One region of the Alteromonas sp. ABH4_456 genome, then DNA from elsewhere that is predicted to be linked to it. Evidence: predicted binding sites of a transcription regulator. Region 1 holds the regulator's gene; the other holds the start of a gene.
The links. Region 1 encodes FNR, which switches genes on or off when oxygen is low (the NO sensors DNR and NnrR bind a similar motif). Its sites were predicted from a motif close to TTGATCTAGATCAA; they were not measured.
Positions count from the first base shown of each region.

Region 1 (3,419 bases):
GATTTTATTAAATGATAAGCTGGCTGTACTCGGACACCTTACTCTGATGGCCAGAAGAGTAAAAGCGACAGTCAGGCAGAATATGGGATGGGCCGTAGGCTACAATCTGGTTATCCTGCCGTTTGCAGTATCCGGCATCCTGACGCCGTGGATGGCGGTGATTGGTATGAGCCTGAGTAGTATTCTGGTAGTAACTAATTCGACGAGACTGTTAAAGTAACGCTATGAGTATAATTTACGTCCTTATTCCCCTTGCTGTGATTATTGTGGCCATTGCCATCGGCGTATTTTTTTGGGCAGTAAAATCGAACCAGTTTGAAGACCTGGATCGCCAGGGCTACAGTATTCTTTTCGATGATGATTTATCTCCTGAAGAAAAAAAGCTGGCCGAAGAACGAAAAAAACTCAATGAGTGATCTGTCGTTTTTTTCTGCCTTGCTGGTCGGGCTGGGCGGAGGCGTTCATTGTGTGGGAATGTGCGGCGGCGTATCGCTGGCACTGTCTGCCGCCACGCCGGCAGGCTCATCCCCTTTACCCTATGCGCTTAGCTATAACTTTGGTCGTATATTCAGCTATATACTTGCCGGCGCTGTAACCGGCGGTATCGGGCAGATAGCAAAAGATGCTGTACCGGTGACCGGCCCCGTACTCGCTGTATTCAGTGGCATCATGCTGATTGCCATGGCCTGTTATCTGGGTAACTGGTGGCGTGGCCTGACCGCTGTTGAAGCCCTCGGCAGTAAACTCTGGCAGAGAATTCAGCCGCTGTCGAAACGGTTTTTACCTTTCAGGTCTCCTATTAGCGCCTTTCCCTATGGTATGATTTGGGGATGGTTGCCCTGTGGACTGGTTTATTCCACCCTGACGTGGGCACTGGCTTCAGGGACGGCAATATCCGGTGCTGTAATCATGGCCGGTTTTGGTTTAGGAACGCTACCGGCGTTGCTGGCTGTCCGGGCAGGTGCAGACTGGCTTTCCTCAGGTTTCAGACAACCCGTAGTTCGTCAAATCATTGCTTTGAGTTTGCTGTTGTACGCATTTTTGCTGTTGTGGCAGGCTTTAAGTACTATACATTAGAATTATCGCAAACAGCGGGAAGTGAGCATGCAAAAACGTTCGGATTTTTCTATACACTGCCAGAGTTGCAGTTTCAGCCATCTGTGTCTGCCTGTGGCCCTCAACAAAACTGAGATTGAGTCACTGGATGACATCATTGAACGCAAAAAACCTTTGCATAAACACGACACCCTGGTAGAAGCCGGCGATAAATTTACCTCTCTGTACGCCGTGCGGGCAGGTTCATTTAAGTCTTTTGTCACCGATAAAGAAGGTGAAGAGCAAATTATCAGTTTCCACTTCCCTGGCGATATTATCGGTTTTGACGGTTTACGTGACGACACTCACCAGAGTTATACTCAGGCGCTGGAAACTGCCATGGTGTGTGAGCTTCCCTATTCCACCCTTGAAAAAATGTCTGAGCAATTCCCAAAATTGCGCCATCAGATCATGCGTTTTATGAGTGCTGAAATTAAGCAGGATCACGAAATGATGATGCTGCTGAATAAACGGACGGCAGAAGAACGTCTGATTTATTTTATCGCCCATCTGTCCGGTCGGTTTGAAGAACGGGGTTTTTCTCACCGTCAGTTCAATCTGAGTATGACCCGCAACGAAATCGGTAATTATCTCGGTTTAACGGTAGAAACGATCAGCCGCTTACTGACCCGCTTCCAGAAAGAAGGCATTATCAAAGTAGACGGGAAGCTCATTACTGTTCTGGATTTTGCGGCTATGGATAAAAAGCTGCACTCTATGGACATTCCTACTCTTTGCGTGGATTAAGATCCCGTTGAAATATTGATCTGAAACAAGGTCTCTCCTGCTGTAAGTCTTATACTAAAGATGAAGGCAGTATTATTGTCTTCATCAATAAGGAGAGACGCCATGATCACCTGCAAACGTATTCTCGCCGTCGTTCAGGCCGACAACCCTGAACAACCTGCCCTTTCAAGAGCCATCGAAATTGCCCGTAAAACCGGTGCAGAAGTACACGCACTGCTTGTTGTATACGACTTTTCTTATGCCATGACAACAATGCTCACCCGCAGTGAGCGTGAAGCCGTGCGTGATGCGGTAACCAAAGACCGTATTGCCTGGGCAGAAAAAAATCTGACCCGCTACGATGATTATGATGTAAAGGTTGCTGTTGAGTGGAGTGATAAACGTTACGAAGCCATTACCCGCTACACCATTAACCGTCAGGTTGACCTGGTCGTTAAAGCTACCCGCAAACACGATGATTTTGCATCAGTGCTCTTTACACCAACAGACTGGCACTTACTAAGAAAATGTCCGGCTCCGGTTTTACTTGTCAAAGCCCATGCCTGGCCTGAACACGGTAATATTGTTGCGGCAGTCAATGTGGGTACAGAAGACAAAGAACATGCACAACTGAATGACAAGTTGACCGGTATCGCAAAGGATTATGCAGAGTTACTGAGCGGTCAGGTACATCTGGTTAATGCCTATCCTTCTGCCCCACTGAATATCGCCATTGAGATCCCCGATTTCAATCCTGAGACGTATCATAATGCTGTGCGCAATCATCATGTTCAGGAAATGGAAAACCACAGCGCTAAATTTGGGATCGGCGTAGCAAATTGCCATGTTGTTGAGGGATTACCTGATATAGCCATTCCGAAAGTGACTGAACAGCTGGATGCAGAACTCGTCGTCATCGGTACCGTGGGACGTACAGGCATATCAGCCGCCTTTTTGGGCAATACAGCAGAGCATGTTATTGATAACCTGAATTGCGATGTGCTTGCGGTTAAACCTGACGGCTTTACGTCTCCGGTTAAGTAAATGCGCGATAACGGAATGCTGCTTGTGTAGCAGCATTCCGTCTGCTTTTGTATAATGGTACTTTTATCTTTCCAGCCAATTCTGAAGTGCCATGAATCAAGTAACATCTACGCCATCTGACAACGCCAGTCACAGTGCGCAAAGTAAACAAAAATACAACTTTAACAAGTTGCAGAAAAGACTTCGCAGACATGTTGGCAAAGCCATCGAAGACTTCAATATGATTGAAGACGGCGACAAGGTCATGGTGTGCTTATCCGGCGGAAAAGACAGCTATACCTTGCTGGATATCCTGCTATTTTTACGCAAAATTGCACCGGTCAATTTCGATATCGTCGCGGTTAACCTCGACCAGAAGCAGCCCGGCTTTCCGGAGCATGTGTTACCTGAATACCTGAATTCTCTGGGTATTGACTACAAAATTGTAGAAGAAGATACCTATTCCATTGTTAAAGATAAAATCCCTGAAGGGAAAACCACCTGTTCACTGTGTTCAAGATTAAGACGCGGGATCCTGTACCGTACTGCAAAGGAACTCGGCGCAACCAAAATAG
Region 1 covers NZ_JBSWXO010000001.1:61,819-65,237, forward strand. The annotation lists gene ACXAG2_RS00280 (heavy metal translocating P-type ATPase) at 1-220, shown strand, start outside; gene ccoS (cbb3-type cytochrome oxidase assembly protein CcoS) at 225-416, shown strand; gene ACXAG2_RS00290 (sulfite exporter TauE/SafE family protein) at 409-1,077, shown strand; gene fnr (fumarate/nitrate reduction transcriptional regulator Fnr) at 1,105-1,842, shown strand; gene uspE (universal stress protein UspE) at 1,945-2,865, shown strand; gene ttcA (tRNA 2-thiocytidine(32) synthetase TtcA) at 2,957-3,419, shown strand, end outside.

Region 2 (3,419 bases), on a different contig from region 1:
TAAAGTAGTCATAGATGCCGGTCTTGAAAACGTCGCTAATTACCATCCTCCCACCGGATTTACCCGCCTGAATACGCAGATGATTTCACAGGCATCGGCTATTCAGCGCAAGGGACGGGCAGGGCGCCTGGGGCCCGGGAAAGTGTATCGCATGTGGCCGAAAGAGCAGCATGACAGACTGGCAAAATACCCGCTGCCACAAATTTTGCGTGAAGATATCTCCCCGCTTACTCTGGATGCGCTGGCCTGGGGAACTGAATTGCATAATATGCGCATGTTGACGCCTCCTTCTCAGGCGCAATCTGCAGCAGCATTACACCGCCTGCAACAAGCCGGTGCCGTAGACCGCGATGGTACGTTAACAGCACATGGTCGCGGACTTAACAAATTATCGGTGCCCCCGGCTCTGGCAAATATGTTAGTGAAGGCAAAAGAAGCCGGAGCGCAGACGCGTTTGCCTGAACTGGAGGATGTTGCCTGTTATGTGGCGGCTGCCTGTGAAGAGCATTCAGCTTCTGAGCGGCAATTTCACGTATCAGCCTGGCTTGAACAACTGGCAGAACCCCAGTTATCCGGTTTGAAAGCCAGGGCCTCGCGGTTTGCATCTGCACTTGGCATCTCACTGAAAGCAAAGCCCCGGAAGTTAAATGGTGAAGCTGTTGCAGTGTGTCTCGCGCTGGCTTTTCCTGAGCGGGTTGCGAAACGTAAGCAGGGTAGTGATTATAAGCTGGCCAATGGCCGGGGTGCTGCTCTGCCTGAAGGCATGATTGAAAAGTCTGACTGGCTGGTGGTTAAGGAAGGGCAGGTTAACGGCTCTGACGTGATCATTCGTCAGGCCGAACCTGTTAATGAAACCTTATTAAGACAGTTATATTCGCAGGCTTTCAAACTTAAAGATACGGTGACGTACAACAGTCAGAAGAAGCAAATGGAAGCGCGCAAAACCGAAGGTTTCCATGAAATAGTGTTAAGCAGTGAACCGGCAACTAACGTGCCGGCCCGCATTCGCGGTGAGGCCTGGGTATCGTTGCTGGAAGGATTGCCGTTATCCGCGTGGCCTTTCAGTGAAAAAGACTGGCAATGGTGGTACCGGTATCAAATGGCCTGCGGGTGTGACTTACATCAACCGCAAGCTTTCGACAGCCCGCCGGTATGGAAAGACCCTGAGTCACCATTGTCGCTTCTGGACCGTAGTGATATTTCCGCACGATTATCTTCGTTTAAAAGTTGGGAGCAACTTGCCGGCCTGTCCTGGGCGACACTGCTACACCAGTCACTCCCCTGGAGCCAGCAACACGCCATGGACAATGCTTTGCCACTGAGCATCACCGTGCCTTCCGGTGAAAAAAGGAAACTGGTCTACCGGTCAAACGGCGAAGTCGTGCTTCCGGTCAGACTGCAGGAAATGTTTGGTTGTGCAGATACGTTCACTGTTGCAGACGGCGCAAAAGTCATTACGCTGGAGTTGCTGTCTCCTGCGGGAAGACCAGTACAAACGACATCGGATCTAGCCGGCTTCTGGCAGGGTAGTTATCTTGCTGTGCAGAAAGAAATGAAAGGACGATATCCGAAACACCGGTGGCCTGATAATCCGATGGAAGCTGAAGCCGGACGTTCAATGAAGCCGAGAAAATAAACGGGTGGTTGCTCCTGAACTATTGTACCCGTCTTACAACTTTAATCATGTTTGAACGGTGTATACAACTAATTTACGTGCTGCAATTATTATGCAAGTATTTGTTATTAAAAGAGATCCTCTGACCAGTTAATAGCTAAATACTTGTTCATTTTTTCAACTGCATGATAAGTAAGAAGTTTCTTATTCACTATAGTCATTCATCTGGACACGGGCATTGACCCCGCGCAAAAAGTCTTCAGGTTTCCGTTGTCAACATCTCATCAAGCATGCTTATATAGAATTGTTGTACAAATATGAGTCAACATTTGAGGGAGACGAAATGAGCAAAGTTGCACTGGTCACAGGTGGCACCCGGGGAATAGGTGAAGCAATTTGTGTAGCGTTGAAAGATGCGGGTTACACTGTTGTGGCAAATTATGGTGGTAACGATGAAGCGGCTAAGGCGTTTACTGAACGCACTGGCATACCTTCATTTAAGTTCGATGTCTCGAATTTTGAGAAAACGAAAGAAGCAATTGACCAAATCGCGACAGATTATGGTCCGGTGGATATTCTAATCAACAATGCCGGGATCACCCGGGACGGCACCATGCACAGAATGAATTTTGAGCAATGGGATGCCGTTATTCAAACTAACCTCGCTTCCTGTTTTAACACGTGTCGCTCAGTGATTGATTCAATGCGCGCCCGTGGTTTTGGTCGCATTGTTAATATTGGTTCGGTTAACGGTCAGGCTGGTCAGTATGGCCAGGTTAACTATGCGGCAGCTAAGTCCGGTATTCATGGTTTTACTAAAGCGCTGGCACTTGAGGGTGCAGGTAAAGGTGTAACCGTAAACGCTATTGCGCCGGGTTATGTTGATACTGACATGGTGCGTGCGGTACCGGAAGAAGTATTGAAGAAGATCATTGCAACAATTCCGGTGGGTCGTTTGGGGAAACCTGAAGACATCGCCCGCAGTGTTATGTTCTTAATAGGCGATGAAGCCGGATTTATTACCGGTTCTACATTGTCCATTAACGGCGGACAGCACATGTACTAAGCTGTACGGTTACAATGTTCACAGAGCACGCCCGTGCTCTGTGAACTGACCGTATCCGGATCCAGCTACTCGCTTTCTTTATTGCCGTCGCTCTCTTTGAGTACATCCGGCAACACACCAATCGCTTTCATCACATCCAGTCCCGGAAAACCATCAGCAATCAGGTTGCTGGCCAACTGATATTCGCGGAGCCCTGCACGGGTTGCCGGTCCGATAATACCGTCGGGTTTACCTACATTGTAACCGGAAGCATTCAGCGCTGTTTGCAGTTTCAAAATGTCATCCCTGGTATAAGCCGGTAATTCCGGTAACGCTTTATCAATACCGGCTTCACCGGCAATCTGGTCAGCCAGCTTACCTACGGCGATGGCGTAGAATTCAGAATTGTTCCAGCGCATAATAATTCGGAAGTTGTGATAGGCAATGAACGCCGGACCGTTATGACCGGCAGGTACAACGACATATCCTTTCTCATCACTGTTACCCAGCGCACTGCCGTCTGCTTTTTTGATCCCGCTTTCGTTCCACTCAGTAATACTGCGCCGGTTTTTATATCCCGTTTCGCGATAATCGAAATTATCCGGTAACTGAATTTCCCTTCCCCAACGGAATCCGGGTTGCCAGCCTAATTGGGACAAGAAGTTAGCCGCCGAAGCGAGGGCATCTTCTTCACTGTCCCACAGATTAATCTGGCCATCGCCGTCGCCGTCAATCGCATAGTTCATATACGCTGAGGGC
Region 2 covers NZ_JBSWXO010000009.1:55,735-59,153, forward strand. The annotation lists gene hrpB (ATP-dependent helicase HrpB) at 1-1,636, shown strand, start outside; gene phbB (acetoacetyl-CoA reductase) at 1,959-2,681, shown strand; gene ACXAG2_RS14275 (lytic murein transglycosylase) at 2,747-3,419, opposite strand, start outside.
Region 2: a site for FNR is predicted at 1,854-1,867, ahead of phbB (acetoacetyl-CoA reductase). Genes of this name have one in related genera too.